2 regions of the Pseudomonas reactans genome follow, and region 2 is predicted to be linked to the other one. Evidence: predicted binding sites of a transcription regulator. Region 2 holds the regulator's gene; the other holds the start of a gene.

Region 1 (9,157 bases), on a different contig from region 2:
AGCCGTAGCGTGTTGTCGGCACGCTCGATAAAAGTGCCCAGGCGAATGAAGCGAAACGCATCGTTACGCATGATGGTGCCGTAGGTGGCGCCGCGAAACAGATGGGAACGCTCTTTGACCCACTCGCAAAACCGGCTCATGCCATAGCGGCTCAAGCCCTGCTGGGCGATGTCGCGAATATCCAGCCAGGTGGCGTTGATGTTTTCCCACATGTCGGCGGTAATTCGCCCACGCACCGCATGGGCGCTGGCCCGCGCGGCGCCGAGACAACTGTAGATGCTGGCTGGGTTGGCGGCATCCAGTGCGAAGAAGTGCAACAGGCGCTCGGCGTGCAGTTCGCCGTGGCGTTCGTGGTAATCCTCCAGGGTACCGGTGATCAACAGCGGCATGGCCAGTTCATGCAGGCCATCGCCGCGTCCGTCCTGGGGCATCAGCGACAGCGAATAGCTGACATCAAGCATGCGTGCGAGGTTTTCCGCACGTTCCAGGTAGCGCGACATCCAGTACAGATCTGAAGCAGTTCTACTCAACATGGCATCAGTCCTCGACCACCCAGGTGTCTTTAGTGCCGCCGCCCTGGGACGAGTTGACCACCAGCGAGCCCTCACGCAACGCCACGCGGGTCAAGCCACCGGGGACTACACGGGTTTCCTTGCCGGACAACACGAACGGGCGCAGGTCGATATGACGCGGCGCGATGCCGTTTTCGACAAAGGTCGGGCACGTGGATAAACACAAGGTCGGCTGGGCGATATAGGCGTGGGGCTTGGCCTTGATACGGGCGCGGAAGGCTTCGATTTCCGCGGCTGTGGACGCGGGGCCCACCAGCATGCCGTAGCCGCCGGAGCCTTGGGTTTCCTTCACCACCAGGTCCGGCAGGTTGGCCAGCACGTGGGACAATTCGTCGGGCTTACGGCACTGGAAGGTCGGAACATTCTTCAGGATCGGCTCTTCATCCAGGTAAAAACGGATCATCTCGGTGACGAAGGGGTACACCGACTTGTCATCCGCCACGCCGGTGCCAATCGCATTAGCCAGCACCACATTGCCAGAGCGATAAGCCGCGAGCAGGCCCGGCACGCCGAGCATGGAGTCGGGGTTGAAGGCCAACGGGTCGAGGAACGCGTCATCCAGGCGACGATAGATTACGTCCACGGCCTTGGGCCCGTCGGTGGTGCGCATGAAGACGCGATCATCACGCACGAACAGATCGGCGCCTTCCACCAGTTCCACGCCCATTTCTCGGGCGAGAAAGGCATGCTCGAAGAACGCACTGTTGAAGCGACCTGGCGTCAGTACAACCACGCTGGGGTTATCCAGGGGGCTTGAGCTTTTCAGGGTATCCAGCAGCAGATTGGGGTAGTGGTCGATGGGCGCGATTCGCTGGGCAGCGAACAGTTCGGGGAACAGCCGCATCATCATCTTGCGGTCTTCGAGCATGTAGCTGACGCCGCTCGGCGTACGCAAATTGTCTTCGAGCACGTAGTACGTGCCGTCACCATCGCGTACGAGGTCGACGCCGGAGATGTGGGAATAGAGGTCGCGGTGCAGGTCCAGCCCCTGCATCGCCAACTGGTATTGCTCGTTGGCCAGCACCTGTTCAGCAGGAATGATTCCGGCCTTGATGATGCGCTGTTCGTGATACAGGTCGGCGAGAAACATGTTCAGCGCCTTGACCCGCTGGATACAGCCGCGCTCGACAATCCGCCACTCGCTGGCCGGAATGCTGCGCGGGATGGTGTCGAAGGGAATCAGGCGCTCGGTGCCCTGCTCGTCCCCGTACAGCGTGAAGGTGATTCCGGCGCGGTGAAACAGCAGATCGGCTTCACGCCTGCGCTGGGCCAACAGTTCATCCGGGGTGTCGGCCAACCAACGGGCAAACTCGCGGTAATGCGGCCGGACCTGGCCAGCCCCATCGTACATTTCATCGTAATAAGTGCGGATCATGCCGAACTCCTTGTCACCCGGGCGCTAGAACCATCGCAAGGCCCGTGCCAGCGGCATAAACACTTAAAAATCAGTGAGTTGAATTACAACCAGAATCCAGCCGCACCGTCCTGGTGCGCAGAATGCCCGGTGCATGACCCGACGCTTCATCGCAATGCGGGCTTTGACTATCAACAGCATAGTCAGAGTTGATTTCACTGCCCGGCCAAGCCTGCGGATAATCGGCCCCATCTGCTGAACAGGACACGTCCTACAGTTTCAGCGAACCGCTCTTCCCTTTAAGCCACCCTCTCGGGTGGCCTTTTTTTTGGTGCGCAAAAATAGCGCGCAAGTTCCGAATATTTTCCCACGGCACAAACAAAATCGGCCGACCCAAAGGTCAGCCGATACGCTGCGTTTCTCATACTTCAAGCTGCTACATGGGTAACCCACGCACCTCCTGCTTCACGCCCCATCCCTCGATGATCCCGCCCAGCGGCTCGACCACCGCCCCAAAGTCTTGCTCGAAGTCTCCTATGCCATCGTAGGTAGCGGACATGATCTTGCTCAGCTCCAGGTACCAGGCGCCATCGTCGCGCGCACTGACCTGGGCATTCAGGGATTCCCCACGAAACTCACCCGCCGCCCGGCGCGCCCGTTCCTCATCCGGGAAAATGGCGTAGAACTCGATGGGGTGAAAACGCGAGAAGTCGAAACCGCCTTCTTTCATGCGGCGCAGAACGTTGGTGCTGATGTCTTCTTGATAGGCTGTGCTCATGAAAAGTGCTCCTCGAATTGATGGATAGACTTTCCGTGCTTCCCGAAGCCCACGCCCTACTGGCGTGGGGACTACGGCAACAACATCACCGCTGGAAAACAAGCATGTAGCTGACAAGACCAGAACTAGCGATTCATTCGCTGATCTCACTTGCAGAGTAGCGCGAAGCTATCACCTCCACCAGAGGTGCTTGAAGGGTGGACAGGGAATGTTCAGGCGGCGGGAGAGATGTCGAGGATCTGGATACTGTTCTGGTCTTTGAGGATCTTGACCGTAGGCTCGGGCTTGCGGCCCTCAAGGTCATTGAGGTCCAGTTCGGCGGCAACGGGCACCAGCTTGTTGCGGATCATGTGTGCCGCATCTTCGAGGCTGGGCTTCTGCTCGCAGGTGAACTGCTCGACGGACTTCACGCCGTGATCATCAACGAAGGTAATCTGCCACTTTTGCATCGGTGCCTCCTCGATAAAACCCGTGTGTGGGCTTACCTCTATCTGGACCTTGGGGGCTCGGAAAACGTTCCACCCAAGGCAGGAGACACCTGATCAGCTGCGCTTACTTCTCAGCGTGTTGTTTCAAGGCTTTCAAGGTGTTGAACGGCGCGTCCACCACGAACTTGTTGGCCAGCCACGAGGGCACGCTGCCGCCTGGCTCGGTGTGTACTTGGTAGGTGACTTCGGTCTGGTTGTCGCCTTTAGGCACCAGTTTCCAGAAACCGTCGACCTGGGCGACACGTACGTAGCCTTTTTCTTCGGGCTTGTAGGTCGGCACGCCTTCCAGCTTACGGGTCAGTGTGCCGTCGGCCGCCTTGGTGGTGGTGATGTGCAGGTAGGAATCACGATCCGTCACGGGGAACGGGGCCTTGAATTGGGTGTAGGTCCAACTCTCGTCGCCTTTCTTGTCGACCAGCTTCTGGGATTTGCACTCGTGGATCCAGGCACAGGCACCGGCTACGTCTTCCTGGAGCGCAACAATCTTGGCCACCGGCGCCTTGATCACGGTCACACCGCGATACGCCTTGTATTTGGAGCCGGCAATTTCGCTCAGGGACACCTTGATACCGTCTTCGTCCTTGGCGACTTGCCAATCCTCAGCCTGGGCAGTGGCAGCAAACAACACCGTAAAACCGCACAACACAGCCATTCGTTTCAGCGAACCCATTGTTGTATTCCTTATTGTCGAAGTTCCGAAAAAAAGTTCCGATAGTAAAGCCCATCAAGCCGCCGTCATCTGCTCCCACCAACCGATCAAACGGATCGCATCGGCCTGGTCGGTGCCGCAGACCTCGAGATCCGCCTTGAAATCACTGCACACCGCCGGTCGCTCCGGTTGGCCGAAAATCTGGCATAGCAGTTCGACCGACAGGTGCACGCAGCGAACGCCTGCCGGTTTGCCCTGCGGCATTCCGGGTAATGGCGAACTGATGGAGGGGGCGATGCAGCATGCGCCACAGCCTTCACGGCAATTCATGACCAGCAGGTCCTCGACGACTCAATGTGGATGGCCGGGCTAGAGTACGCCCTAAAACAGCCGTTTTAAAATGGTCTAACAGGGGTTTTTCGCAGAAAACAAAAGTGACTGACCAGTCTCCGACACATGGTCGGCGATCGACGTCACCTTTGTGGGAAAAGTTTACTGCTTGAATTCGAATTCCAACGCCGCGCCTTCCACTTCGCGCCGTTCTTCGTTGCGCAACTGCAGCTTCATTTCATTGCTGAGCAAGCGGCCGTTGATCTGGAAGGCGCTGTTGTCGGTGGGCTTCTCGCCGAACATGGGTGGCAGCAGGGGCACACTTTTGGGTTTGGGCATGGTGCCGATGGGCTGCAAGTGCCTGACCATGTCGGACGGCAGCGACAGGTCCAACTGTGCCGGTGGCAATTGCGTCTGCGTCACTTCGCGAGATGCCTTGGACTTACTGGCCGCACGTTTTTTGACGGTAGCCACCGGTTTCTTCACGGCAGGTGTTTTTTTGACGGGCGCCGGTTTCTTCGCGGGGGTCTTCTGCTCAGTACTGGCCGCGGGCTTGGTTTCGCTCACAGGGGCTGCCGCCAGCGCTGTGCCGACGTTGCACAGGCCTAACAGGCCAATCACCAAAACCGCGCGAACAATCGAAGTCATATTGCCTACAGCATTAACGGCAGAGGGCCATATGCTCGCTTGTTGTGCGCGGCATGACAAGCGCGGTGATTAGCGTGCTATAGGATTTGTCCCCTTTCTGAGCGTCACAGTCCGGCGGCGGTTTCCTGGCAGAGCTGGCTCGCCAGCATCCCCAATGTCATCAGCGCCCGCTCTGCCTCGCGGTTCCACGGCGTGCCGCAGTTGAGGCGAATACAGTGGTTGAACTGCTCGGTGTTACTGAAGATCAGCCCCGGTGCGATGCTGATGCCCTGTTGCAGTGCACGTACGTGCAGTTCCTGGGTATTGACGCGCCCAGGTAAACTGACCCACAGGATGAAGCCGCCGGTCGGACGCGTCATCTGGGTGCCTTCCGGGAAATATTGCTGCACGGCCAGTTGGAAGGCGCTGAGGTTCTTGCGGTACTCCTGGCGGATGTAACGCAGGTGCCGGTCGTAACCGCCGTTCTCCAGGTACGCGGCGACGCCCATCTGCGTAACACTGCAAGCGGAGTGGGTACTGAACATCTGCAAGCGCTGGATCTCCTGCTGGTACTTGCCGGCAATCATCCATCCGATACGCACGCCGGGAGACAGCGTCTTGGAAAAGCTGGAGCAATAGATCACCCGATCCAGGCGGTCATAGGCCTTCAAGGCCTTGGTGCGGCCCAGTTCGAACATCAGCTCGCCGTAGATATCGTCCTCGACAATCTGGATATCGAAGTCCGATGCCAGGCGCAGCAACTGTTTCTGCCGTTCTTCGGGCATGGTGCCGCCCAGCGGGTTGCTCAGCCGCGTGGTCAGCACCAGTGCCTTGATCGACCATTGGTTGGCCGCCAGTTGCAGGGCTTCCAGGCTCATGCCAGTGGACGGGTCGCTGGGGATCTCAATGACCTTGAGACCCAACAGATCAGCCAGTTGCAGCAAGCCGTAATAGGTCGGTGACTCTGCGGCAATCAGGTCGCCCGGCCGCGTCAGTACCCGCAGCGACATCTGCAAGGCATCGACGCAACCGTGGGTGATCACCACTTCGGAGGGGTCCACCACCACGCCCGCATCGCGCATGCGGATCGCCACCTGACGGCGCAGCGGTTCGAAACCGGGGCTGAACATGTAGCTGAATGCCCGTGGGCTTTGGAAGCGCGTGACCTTGGCCAGTTGCTGATGCAGCGCGCGTACCGGCAAGTAGTCCACGCTTGGCACGGCGGCGCCCAGTGGGAACACGCCTTCGCGGCGCGACTCGCCCAATACCTGCTGGATGATGCTGCTGCGGGTGACCAACCCCGGACGCTCAACCCGTGCAATATCCGGCGTCGGCGCGGTGAGTGCTGGCGTCTGGTGCACGTAATAGCCGGACTGCGGCCGCGCCCGGATCAGGCCCTGGTCTTCCAGGTTGGCGTAGGCCTGCAACACCGTGGCGTGGCTCACGTTCAACTGCGAGCTCATCTTGCGCACCGAAGGCACGCGCTCGCCCGGTTGATAGACACCGCGCCGGATATCCTCAGCCAGTTGCTGGGCGATACGTTGGTAAAGCAACAGATTGGTCATGACGCAGCACTCGATTTCACGGGTATTTTATTTTTGTGTGAAACATACCGGCACAGTTTAGAAGTGTACGGGGACAGTTGCCACAATAGTCGAGCGCGCGTTGGAGTGACAGTAAAAACTGTAGGGGTCTACACCAAACAAATGTGGGAGCGGGCTTGCTCGCGAAGACGGTGTGTCAGCCAATGAAGTACTGACTGGTACACCGCCTTCGCGAGCAAGCCAGCTCCCACAGTTTGATCGGTGTCAAGCGTCTAGCGAGCGGCGCCCAATTGACCTTTCTCATCCGAGAACACAATTTCCACCCGTCGATTCTGCGCCCTGCCCCGCTCGGACGCATTGGCCTCCACCGGGTACTGGTCGCCATAACCCTCGACCTGGATGCGTTTTTCGTCGATCCCCAGGTCTACCAGCACATCCGCCACCGACTGTGCACGGTCACGCGACAGTTTGAGGTTTTCGCGCTCGCCGCCGGTGTTGTCGGCATACCCCTCGATTCGCACCACGCGCTTGGGGTTGAGTTGCAGGAACTGTACGATTTTCAGCACCGTGCGGTTGGCCGAGTTTTTCAGCTCTGCCTCACCAGTATCGAACAGTACATCGCCCAGGGTCATCACCAAGCCACGATCGGTCTGGGTAGTGGCCAGGCTGGCGATCTGTTCTTCAAGCCATTTGCCCTGCTGCTGCACGCTGATCAGCTTGTTTTCACGCAGGGCCAATTGCAGGCGCTGGCGCTCCAGTTCGAGCTTTACACCCCGCTCTTGGTTGAGCGCCTGCTCGGTGTGTTCACGGGCGATGGCGCTGTAACGCTGGCTCAGATAAGCGTAATGCACCACGTCGCCACCACTGCCCCAGTAGCTGGACAAACGGTCGGCGCGGGCCAGGGATTCACCGGCGCGAATCACGTCCTTGGGCGCAAAGCGCAACACGTTGGCGTCTTCCTTGACCTGCTGGAAGTCGTTGCCCGCCTGTTGCAAGGCCTGCTCGCTGTCGGGATGGCTGGCGCAACCGCTCAACACGGCGGTGCCCAACAGTACCGCACAGCTCAAACCGCGGATCATCGGGCTCATTGGGCTTCTCCCAACTGCAATTGCTTGCGCAGACGGGTGATGCGGGCGTTGAGCACGTTCAACTGTTCCTGGCTCTTGCGCGTCAGCACCTTGGCTTCGGCCAGGCGTGCATCCAGTTCGGCTTGCTCGAAACGCATACGGGCGTTTTTGTAGGATTGGTCGGCCATGCTCGACTTGGCCCGGGCGAACTTGGCTTCAGCCAGTTTCAATTCAGGCGATTCATCCGCGTTGGCCCCCACGGCGCTGGCTTGCTCCAGGGCTTGCTGGGTGAGGCGCATTTGTTCATTCGGCGCAGGATCGGCTGCACATCCCGCCAGAGCGACAACGGCGAGGGCCGCGAAAAGAGGTCGAAGAGTCACTGAAAATCCCTACTTTGTTGGGGTGCCGACGGGTTGCTGCAATTGCGCTTTCCAGCGCTCCAGATTGCTCTGCAACGCAGCTTGCGCCACACCGGACGCGGGCAATTCTGTCATCTTTTTGGCCAGCTGTCCGCGCAGCCACGGATCATTGCAGGCCGAGTTGTGGGAAATCGCCAGGTACAGGCCCGGCTGGTCGATGGGGATATCGCGGGCAACCAGGTCGTTGCTCATGCCCAAGGTCTGCGCCATCGCCATGCCGGAGTAACGCCCGGCGAGCACGTAGTCGACTTCACCCAGCAGCAGTTTCTGGAACGCCGGCGTCAGCGACGGCAGGCGTTGCAGGCTCAGTTGCTCACCGGCGAAGGTTTCGAAGGCCGCGCTCAAGCGCGCACGCTCCGACACCGCGCCTTTGTGCCCGTGCAGGTCGGCGGCCGTGGCATAGGCCAGCGTCGAGTCCTTGCGCGTCCACACCAGGTAGTCGAGCTGCACCAAGGCTGGGTGGATGTAATCGAGGGTTTCCAGCTCACCCAGGTTCAGCGGTGCGTCGGCGAGGATGTCCATGCGCCCGCTGCGCACTTCCTCCAGGGCCAGGGAGCGCTTGCCACCGTAGAGCAGGTCGATTTTCAAGCCGAGGTCCTTGCCCACTTGTTGCAACACATCGGCGGTGGCGCCGATCAGGTGCGTGGGGTCTTGCGGGTCGCGCCAGAGCAACGGCGGCGCATCCGGGCTGCCGGTGATCACCAGGCGATCGCATTTGCCGGCGGCCAGCGACAGCGTCGGCAGCAATGTGAGGCCCAGCAGTACCGCCCAAGGGCGCAATTCCATGGCGTGTGTCTCCAAGTCAAAAAAAAGCCCGGTCACAAGGACCGGGCTCTTTATAAGTGAAGCCGCTGGTTTAGACCAGCTTCTCCAGCTCAGGTACAGCTTCGAACAAGTCCGCCACCAGGCCGTAATCGGCCACCTGGAAGATCGGTGCTTCTTCGTCTTTGTTGATCGCAACGATCACTTTGGAGTCTTTCATACCGGCCAAGTGCTGGATCGCGCCGGAGATACCGACGGCGATGTACAGCTGTGGCGCAACGATCTTGCCGGTCTGGCCGACCTGCATGTCGTTGGGTACGAACCCTGCGTCGACGGCCGCACGCGAAGCGCCGACCGCAGCGCCCAGCTTGTCGGCCAGGGCGTACAGGTGCTTGAAGTTGTCACCGTTCTGCATGCCACGGCCGCCGGAAACGACGATCTTGGCAGCGGTCAGCTCAGGACGATCCGACTTGGCCAGCTCTTCGCCTACGAAGCTGGAAGTGCCAGCGTCGTGGGCAGCCGCAACGGCTTCAACGGCAGCCGAACCACCTTCGGCGGCAACCGGGT
Region 2 (9,157 bases):
CGGCCGAGGCCTTGTACGGTGCGCAAACCCAGCGCGCGGTGAACAACTTCCCGATCAGTCACCAACGCATGCCGGCGCAATTCATCCGCGCCCTGATCCTGGCCAAGGCCGCCGCCGCCAAGGTCAACGTCGACCTCAAGCAAATCAGTGAAGGGCAGGGCAAAGCCATCGTCGACGCCGCCCAAGGCTTGCTGGAAGGCGAGTTCATGCGGCACTTCCCGGTGGATATCTTCCAGACTGGCTCCGGCACCAGCTCCAACATGAACGCCAACGAAGTGATTGCCAACCTGGCCACCCGCTTGCTCGGCGAGTCGGTCAACCCCAACGACCACGTGAACTGCGGCCAAAGCAGCAACGACATCATCCCGACCACGATCCACGTCAGTGCCGCGCTGGTCCTGCACGAGCAAACACTGCCGGCCCTGCTGCACCTGGTGCAGGTGATTGAGCAGAAGGCCGAAGAGGTTCACCCGTTCATCAAAACCGGCCGCACGCACCTGATGGACGCCATGCCGGTGCGCATGAGTCAGGTGCTCAATGGTTGGGCGCAGCAGCTCAAGGCCAATATCGGGCATTTGCAGGACCTTCTGCCGAGTTTGCAGGCGTTGGCCCAGGGCGGTACTGCGGTAGGCACCGGCATCAACGCACACCCTGAATTCGCGGCACGTTTCAGCCAGCAACTGAGCAGCCTGACCGGCGTTAAATTCACGCCCGGCAAGAACCTGTTCGCCCTGATTGGCTCCCAAGACACCGCCGTCGCAGTCTCCGGCCAATTGAAAGCCACTGCCGTGTCGCTGATGAAAATCGCCAACGACCTGCGCTGGATGAACTCTGGTCCGCTCGCCGGCCTGGGTGAAATCGAACTGGAAGGCCTGCAGCCTGGCTCGTCGATCATGCCTGGCAAGGTCAATCCGGTGATCCCCGAAGCAACTGCGATGGTTGCCGCTCAGGTCATCGGCAATGACACAGTGATCACCGTGGCCGGTCAGTCGGGCAATTTCGAGTTGAATGTGATGCTGCCGATCATTGCGCAGAACCTGCTCAGCAGTCTCGAATTGCTGGCCAATTCCAGCCGTTTGCTGGCGGACAAGGCCATCGCCAGTTTCAAGGTCAACGAAGCCAAGCTCAAGGAAGCGTTGTCGCGCAACCCCATCCTGGTGACCGCACTCAACCCGATCATCGGTTACCAAAAGGCTGCTGAAATCGCCAAGAAGGCCTATCAGCAAGGCCGTCCGGTGATTGATGTCGCCCTTGAGCACACCGACTTGCCACGTAGCCAACTGGAGATCCTGCTGGATCCGGAAAAGCTCACGGCCGGCGGCGTGTAATCATCGTCCCTGCTTTGGAGGCTCACCATGGAGCACTGGAAACGCACGATCGAACGGGCCAATCGCTGCTTTATGGCGGGCGAGTTGGTTGACGCTCGCGAGGCCTATTTGCAAGCCCTGGCCCTGGCCCAAGTGTTGTTCGAACGCTGGGCGGATGCCGACGAAGCAGTGGCGGCTTGCGTCATTTCCCACCACAACCTGGCGGACCTGCACCTGCGCCTGAACCAGCCCGAGGAGAGCGCGGAGTACCTGTGCGCTATCCATCAGCGCTTGTTGCAGACCATGCAGGACTCGCGTCTGAGCCCGCAATTGCGCGAAGCGGCGTTGCGTCAGAGCAGCAAGACCTACGTCGAGCTATTGAATTTCATCAGCGATCACGGCGAGTACCCGCGCACTCATCGCCTGTTGGGTGGCGCTGCGGCGCAACCCGCCACTCCTCATTACGGAGCACATTGATATGACTTATACCCTGCCTGCTTTGCCTTACGCCTATGACGCCCTGGAACCGCATATCGATGCGCAAACCATGGAAATCCACTACACCAAGCACCACCAAACCTACATTAACAACCTCAACGCTGCCGTCGAGGGCACCGAGTTCGCCGGCTGGCCGGTCGAGAAGCTGGTTTCCAGCGTGCAGCAACTGCCGGAAAAACTGCGTGCAGCGGTGATCAATCAGGGCGGTGGACATGCCAACCACTCGCTGTTCTGGGCGGTGATGTCGCCCAAAGGCGGTGGCAAGCCCGAAGGCGCACTGGGTAAAGCCATCGAGGAGCAATTGGGCGGTTTTGATAGCTTCAAAGAGGCGTTTACCAAAGCTGCACTGACCCGTTTCGGCAGCGGCTGGGCCTGGCTTAGCGTCACCCCGCAAAAGACGCTGGTGGTGGAAAGCAGCGGTAACCAGGACAGCCCGCTGATGGGTGGCAACACGCCGATCCTCGGCCTGGACGTGTGGGAGCACGCCTACTACCTGCTTTACCAGAACCGCCGTCCGGAATACATCAATGCCTTCTACAGTGTCATCAACTGGCCGGAAGTCGCTGCACGCTATCAGGCCGCCGTGGCCTGACATTCACCTTCATAACAAGATCTAAGGCCAACTATGGGCACTGAAACACTGGCGATCAGCAGCGGGCGAATGTTTCGTTATGCGTTTGGCTCGTTGTTGCTGTTGGCAGGTACTGCATTGCTGGTGGCCCACGGGCTGGCCTGGCTGAACCTGGAGCCACGGATTCTGCGTGCGCTCCAGGGTGGATCTATCTGCGCTCTCGGTACGGCGCTCGGTGCGGTGCCGGTGCTGGTCATTCGACGGATGCCGGTGGCGTTGAGCGATACGCTGCTGGGGTTTGGGGCTGGAGTCATGCTGGCGGCGACAGCGTTTTCGCTGATCGTGCCGGGCATTGCCGCGGCTGAAGGCCTGGGCCTTTCGCCCTGGGGTGCCAGTGGTTTGATCAGTTTTGGCATCATGTTGGGTGCTTTCGGGCTGTATCTGGTGGACCGCAAGGTCTCCGGCGCCAGCCCGGAAATGCTGGTGGGCACGCCGGAAAAGCCGGTGATTCCACCGCGTATCTGGCTGTTCGTGTTTGCCATCATCGCCCACAACATCCCGGAAGGTATGGCGGTCGGCGTCTCGGCGGGCGGTGGCATGCCGGATGCCGACAGCCTGGCCATGGGCATTGCCTTGCAGGATGTGCCCGAAGGGCTGGTGATTGCGTTGGTGTTGGCCGGGGCAGGGATGTCGCGGGTCAAGGCGTTCCTGATCGGCGCGGCGTCAGGCCTGGTCGAGCCGGTATTTGCCGTGCTCTGCGCTTGGTTGGTGAGCCTGGCCGAGGTGCTATTGCCGTTGGGGCTGGCCCTGGCCGCTGGTGCGATGCTACTGGTGGTGACCCACGAGGTCATTCCCGAATCGCGGCGCAATGGTCACGAAAAGCTCGCCAGTTTGGGGTTGTGCATCGGATTCTGCTTGATGATGGTGATGGACACCGCCTTGGGGTAAATCGCTCCCTTGTAGGAGCCGGCTTGCCGGCGATCGGTCGCGAGTCTTGCGCGGGATGGAAGGACGCCATCGCCGGCAAGCCGGGCTCCTACAGGGGGTTATTCGCCTTCGTCGAAGAAGTTGTTGATCAGCGCCACCAGTGCGGCCATCGCTTCGTCTTCCTGCTCGCCTTCCGTCTTCAAGTGAATCTTGGTGCCCTTGCCCGCTGCCAACATCATCATGGCCATGATGCTTTTGCCGTCGACCATGGATTCCGGCGTGCGACCCGCGCGGATCTGGCAGGGAAACTGCCCGGCTACGCCCACGAATTTAGCCGAAGCGCGGGCATGCAGACCCAGTTTGTTGATGATTTCAATTTCCAGAGCGGGCATCGCGAAGGTGTTCCTTTCAGCTAAGGTCGCGGTGGCGGACCTGGACGTTCTTGAGGGTTTTTTGCAGGACCTGGCCCAGGCGCTCGGTCAGGTAGACGGAGCGGTGGTGCCCGCCGGTGCAGCCGATGGCAATGGTGACATAGGCGCGGTTGCTTGCGGCAAAACGCGGCAGCCATTTGAGCAGGTAACTGGAGATGTCATGGAACATCTCTTCCACGTCCGGTTGTGCGGCCAGGTAATCGGCCACGGGCTGATCCAGACCGGACTGTTCGCGCAGTTCCGGCTTCCAGTAAGGATTGGGCAGGCAACGCACGTCGAACACCAGGTCGGCGTCCACCGGCATGCCGCGCTTGAACCCAAACGACTCCACCAGAAACGCCGTACCCGGCTCCGGCTGGTTCAGAAGGCGCAGCTTGATGGCATCGCGCAACTGGTACAGGTTGAGGCTGGTGGTGTTGATCTTGAGGTCGGCGAGGTCAATGATCGGCCCCAGCAGCTTGGTTTCGTCTTCGATGGCTTCCGCCAGGGAGCGATGAGGGCTGCTGAGGGGGTGACGCCGGCGGGTTTCCGAAAATCGCTTGAGCAGCGTCTCTTCGTCGGCATCCAAGTAAAGCACGTCGCAATGAATGTGCTTGGCCCGCACTTCCTCGAGTAATTGCGGGAAACGCTCAAGGTGGCTGGGCAGGTTGCGGGCGTCAATCGAGACGGCGACCAGCGGTTGCGCCAGTTCGGTGTGAATCAACGCGCGTTCCGCCAATTCCGGCAGCAGGCCGGCGGGCAGGTTGTCGATGCAATAGAAACCGTTATCCTCAAGTACGTTGAGGGCGGTGCTTTTACCCGAGCCGGAGCGGCCGCTGACGATGATCAAACGCATGATTACTGCCCGTTCTGTTCATCCAGGACAACCTGGTACAGCGCCTCATTGCTGCTGGCACTGCGCAGTTTGTCGCGTACTTCCTTGCGGTCGAGCATGCTGGCGATCTGCCGGAGCAGTTCCAGGTGCGCATCGGTGGCGGCTTGCGGGACCAGCAGCACGAACAGCAGGTCAACCGGGGCGCCGTCGATCGCATCGAAATCGATGGGAGCTTCCAGGTGCAGCAGGGCGCTGACGGGGGTTTCGCAGCCCTTGAGACGGCAGTGAGGAATGGCGATGCCGTTGCCAAAACCGGTGGAACCGAGTTTTTCACGGGCAATCAGCGCATCGAAGACATCTTGCATCTCCAGATCCGGCACTTCGCGCGCGATCAGGTTGGCAATTTGTTCGAGGGCTTTCTTTTTGCTGCCGCCCGGCACGTTCACGAGGGAACGGCCGGGGGTCAGGATGGTTTCAAGTCGGATCATGGGGGGAGATTTAACGACCTGTACCTTGCATCAGGTGCAGATTCTTTTCCTTATGCTTTATGAGTTGGCGGTCCAGCTTGTCGTAGAGCGAGTCGATCGCCGCGTACATGTCTTCATGCTCCGCATTGGCGACGAGCTTTGCATTCGGTACGTGCAGGGTGGCCTCGATTTTCTGCTTGAGCTTATCGACCTCCATGATGACCTGCACGTTGGTGATCTTGTCAAAATGCCCTGCCAGCTTGTTCAGCTTGCTTTCGGTGTATTCGCGCAGGGGTTTGGTGACTTCCAGCTGGTGTCCACTGATGTTGACTTGCATACAGCTTCTCCTTCGTTGCCAGTGCATAAAGCGGCAGGCAAAAGCGCCTGCCACTGGAACGCTGTGGCCCGCCCGTCACATCAAACGCTTACGCTCGCTGGAAGGCGCGATCCCGAGGGACTCGCGGTACTTGGCGACGGTTCGACGGGCGACCTGAATGCCTTGTGCCTCCAGTAAACCAGCGATCTTACTGTCACTCAATGGCTTTTTCTGATTTTCCGCGGCAACCAGTTTTTTGATGATCGCGCGGATCGCCGTGGACGAGCATTCACCGCCTTCGGAGGTGCTGACGTGGCTGGAGAAAAAGTATTTCAGTTCATAAATACCCCGTGGGGTATGCATGAATTTCTGCGTGGTGACCCGGGAAATCGTCGACTCGTGCATGCCGACTGCTTCGGCGATGTCATGCAGTACCAGCGGTTTCATCGCTTCGTCGCCGTATTCCAGGAAGCCGCGCTGGTGCTCGACAATCTGGGTGGCCACTTTCATCAGGGTTTCGTTGCGGCTTTGCAGGCTCTTGATGAACCAGCGGGCTTCTTGCAACTGGTTGCGCATGAAGGTGTTATCGGCACTGGTATCGGCGCGGCGTACGAAACCGGCATATTGCGGGTTGACGCGCAGGCGTGGCACCGATTCCTGGTTCAGTTCAACCAGCCAGCGCTCGTTGTCCTTGCGCACGATCACGTCAGGCACCACGTATTCGGCTTCGCTGGACTCGATTTGCGAACCCGGGCGCGGGTTGAGGCTCTGTACCAGCTCGATGACCTGGCGTAGGTCGTCTTCCTTGAGCTTCATACGGCGCATCAACTGGCTGTAGTCGCGACTGCCCAGTAGGTCGATGTAATCGGTGACCAGGCGCTGGGCCTCTGCGAGCCAGGGGGTTTTGGCCGGCAGTTGGCGCAATTGCAGCAGCAGGCATTCGCTCAGGGTTCGCGCGCCGATCCCGGCAGGCTCGAATTGCTGGATGCGGTGCAGGACGGCTTCGATCTCGTCCAGCTCGATATCCAGTTCCGGGTCGAAGGCCTCAAGAATCTCTTCGAGCGTCTCGTCTAGATAACCCTGGTTGTTGATGCAGTCGATCAGGGTCACGGCGATCAGGCGATCGGTGTCCGACATCGGCGCCAGGTTCAGTTGCCACAGCAGGTGGCTCTGCAGGCTTTCACCGGCGGAGGTGCGGGTGGTGAAGTCCCACTCGTCATCGTCATTGCTGGGCAGGCTGCTGGCGCTGGTCTGGTAGACGTCTTCCCAGGCCGTGTCGACGGGAAGTTCGTTGGGGATGCGTTCATTCCATTCGCCTTCCTCAAGGTTATCCACCGTAGGGGCGGTTTCCTGATAGGAGGGTTCCTGCACGTCGGAATTGGGTTTTTGCTCGATGTTATCGGCCAGCGGGTCTGCGTTATCGAAGTCGTCGCCTTCTTCCTGGCGTTCGAGCATCGGATTGGACTCCAGGGCCTCCTGGATTTCCTGTTGCAGGTCCAGGGTCGACAATTGGAGCAGGCGGATGGCCTGTTGCAGCTGCGGTGTCATCGTCAGCTGCTGGCCCATTCTCAGGACTAGCGATGGTTTCATGGCAGGGGCTTAACACCTTATTCGCCGGCGCAATGCGCCATCCACGACAGGGCGCGTGAGCGCCAAACATAAGCAAATTATATGCCTGATGTCGGGTGCTTTGCCTAGAGCGCGGTAACAATAAAAATCCGGAGGTTTTCATTGACTCCCGCGCACCTCGGCAAACGGCCGTGACACCACGGTGTTTACAGGCGGAACTCGTGACCCAGGTACACTTCCTTGACCAGTTCGTTGGCCAGGATGGTGGCGGAATCGCCTTCGGCGATCAGTTGGCCATCGTTGACGATATACGCGGTTTCGCAGATATCGAGGGTTTCACGGACGTTGTGGTCAGTGATCAGCACGCCAATGCCCTTGGCCTTGAGGTGATGGATGATCTGCTTGATGTCGCCGACCGAGATCGGGTCAACGCCGGCAAACGGTTCGTCCAACAGGATGAACTTGGGCGCAGTGGCTAGCGCGCGGGCGATTTCAACGCGACGACGCTCACCACCGGACAGGCTCATGCCGAGGTTGTCGCGGATGTGGTTGATGTGGAATTCCTGCAACAGGCTTTCCAGCTCCTTGCGACGGCCATCACGGTCGAGTTCCTTGCGGGTCTCGAGGATCGCCATGATGTTATCGGCGACCGACAGTTTGCGGAAGATCGACGCCTCCTGCGGGAGATAGCCGATACCGGCGCGCGCACGACCGTGCATTGGCTGGTGGCTCACGTCCAAGTCGTCGATCAGGACGCGACCCTGATCCGCCTGGACCAGGCCGACAATCATGTAGAAGCAGGTGGTCTTGCCGGCGCCATTCGGGCCGAGCAAGCCGACGATCTGGCCGCTGTCGATCGACAGGCTGACGTCGCGCACGACCTGACGGCTTTTGTAGGCCTTGGCCAGATGCTGGGCTTTCAGGGTTGCCATTACTCGGCCTTCTTCTTCGGCTGGATAACCATGTCGATGCGTGGGCGGGGCGCGGTGACCTTGTTGCCATTGGCACGACCGGCGTTAGCGATCTGTTTCACGGTGTCATAGGTGATTTTCTCACCTTCCGTGGAGTTGCCATCGGGGCTGAGCACCTTGGCCTGGTCGATCAGTACGATGCGGTTCTGCTGGGCGTGATACTGGATGGTCTTGCCGTAGCCTTTCATCGGGCCGGTGTCGGTAGGCGACTGCTTCTGTTCGAAGTAAGCCAGGTTGCCTACCGAGGTCACGACATCGATATCGCCGGTCTTGGTGCGCGTAAGCGTGACGGTATTACCGGTGATTTTCATCGAGCCCTGGGTAATGATCACGCCGCCGGTGTAGGTGGCAACGCCTTGCTTGTCATCCAGTTGCGCATCGTCAGCTGAAATGTGGATCGGCTGCTGGCTATCGTTCGGCAGAGCCCAGGCGCTCACGCTTCCCAGTGCTGCGCCCAGACTGAGCAAAATAGGGAGAGTTTTAACGAGCCTCATACTGTCCTCTTACGTTCGATAGCAGGTGTATCCTGCTTTCTTTCAAATACGCTTTCATTCCCTTGCCAGTCGATACACCGCCAGCGCCGTCGATTCTAACGTCTTGCTCGGTCTGCGCATATTGCTTCTGCGGGAATACGGTCATGCGACTGCTGGTAATCACGGTCTCACGATTTTTATCGTCGGTGCGCGCAACGCGCACCGAGTCGATCAGTTCCACCTCGGTACCGTCCGGGTTGACCTCGCCACGCTTGCTGGTGACGTGCCACGGGAACTCGGTGCCGCGGTAAATGTTCATGTCCGGGTTGGTCAGCAGCGTGATTTCGCTGGCCTTCACGTGCTCGACCTTGTCCGAGGTCATCTCGTACTGCACCTTGCCATCGGGCAGGAACTGCACGCTCTTGGCATTGATGGCGTAATAGTCGATAGCACCCTCGTCAACCTGCGCGGCAGGCTGGTCGAGAAAGCGCTCCGGGCTGATATTCCAGTAGCCTACCGCCAGGAACAGCGCGGCAATGGCCCCGAATAACAGGAAGTTGCGAATCTTTTTGCTCAGCATAAAACGCTCTATAAGTAGGCGGCGTGGGCCGCTTCAAGGCTGCCCTGGGCACGCAGGATCAGCTCGCAGAACTCGCGGGCGGCACCTTCACCGCCACGGGCGGTGGTGATGCCATGGGCGTGCTCGCGAACAAACGCCGCCGCATTGGCGACGGCCATGCCCAGGCCTACTCGACGGATCACCGGCAGGTCTGGCAGGTCATCGCCCAGGTAGGCGACCTGCTCATAGCTTAG

The links. Region 2 encodes sigma-54, which starts transcription at its own class of promoters, with help from an activator protein. Its sites were predicted from a motif close to ANTGGCATNNANNTTGCTNT; they were not measured.
Region 1: HX793_RS22355 (circularly permuted type 2 ATP-grasp protein) is a predicted target of sigma-54. The motif match lies at 1,980-1,999, and genes of this name have one in related genera.

What each region holds. Positions count from the first base shown of each region.
Region 1 is NZ_JACAQP010000027.1:111,640-120,796, forward strand. It holds gene HX793_RS22350 (alpha-E domain-containing protein) at 1-533, opposite strand, end outside; gene HX793_RS22355 (circularly permuted type 2 ATP-grasp protein) at 538-1,947, opposite strand; gene HX793_RS22360 (ribonuclease E inhibitor RraB) at 2,363-2,704, opposite strand; gene HX793_RS22365 (hypothetical protein) at 2,917-3,153, opposite strand; gene HX793_RS22370 (START domain-containing protein) at 3,257-3,862, opposite strand; gene HX793_RS22375 (YkgJ family cysteine cluster protein) at 3,917-4,171, opposite strand; gene HX793_RS22380 (translation initiation factor 2) at 4,334-4,819, opposite strand; gene HX793_RS22385 (aminotransferase-like domain-containing protein) at 4,924-6,363, opposite strand; gene HX793_RS22390 (OmpA family protein) at 6,615-7,430, opposite strand; gene HX793_RS22395 (DUF4398 domain-containing protein) at 7,427-7,789, opposite strand; gene HX793_RS22400 (substrate-binding periplasmic protein) at 7,799-8,614, opposite strand; gene HX793_RS22405 (electron transfer flavoprotein subunit alpha/FixB family protein) at 8,685-9,157, opposite strand, start outside.
Region 2 is NZ_JACAQP010000005.1:229,739-238,895, forward strand. It holds gene HX793_RS05420 (class II fumarate hydratase) at 1-1,328, shown strand, start outside; gene HX793_RS05425 (DUF2753 family protein) at 1,356-1,784, shown strand; gene HX793_RS05430 (superoxide dismutase) at 1,786-2,397, shown strand; gene HX793_RS05435 (ZIP family metal transporter) at 2,431-3,324, shown strand; gene HX793_RS05440 (HPr family phosphocarrier protein) at 3,423-3,695, opposite strand; gene rapZ (RNase adapter RapZ) at 3,712-4,569, opposite strand; gene ptsN (PTS IIA-like nitrogen regulatory protein PtsN) at 4,572-5,036, opposite strand; gene hpf (ribosome hibernation-promoting factor, HPF/YfiA family) at 5,047-5,352, opposite strand; gene HX793_RS05460 (RNA polymerase factor sigma-54) at 5,428-6,921, opposite strand; gene lptB (LPS export ABC transporter ATP-binding protein) at 7,107-7,832, opposite strand; gene lptA (lipopolysaccharide transport periplasmic protein LptA) at 7,832-8,365, opposite strand; gene lptC (LPS export ABC transporter periplasmic protein LptC) at 8,352-8,924, opposite strand; gene HX793_RS05480 (KdsC family phosphatase) at 8,933-9,157, opposite strand, start outside.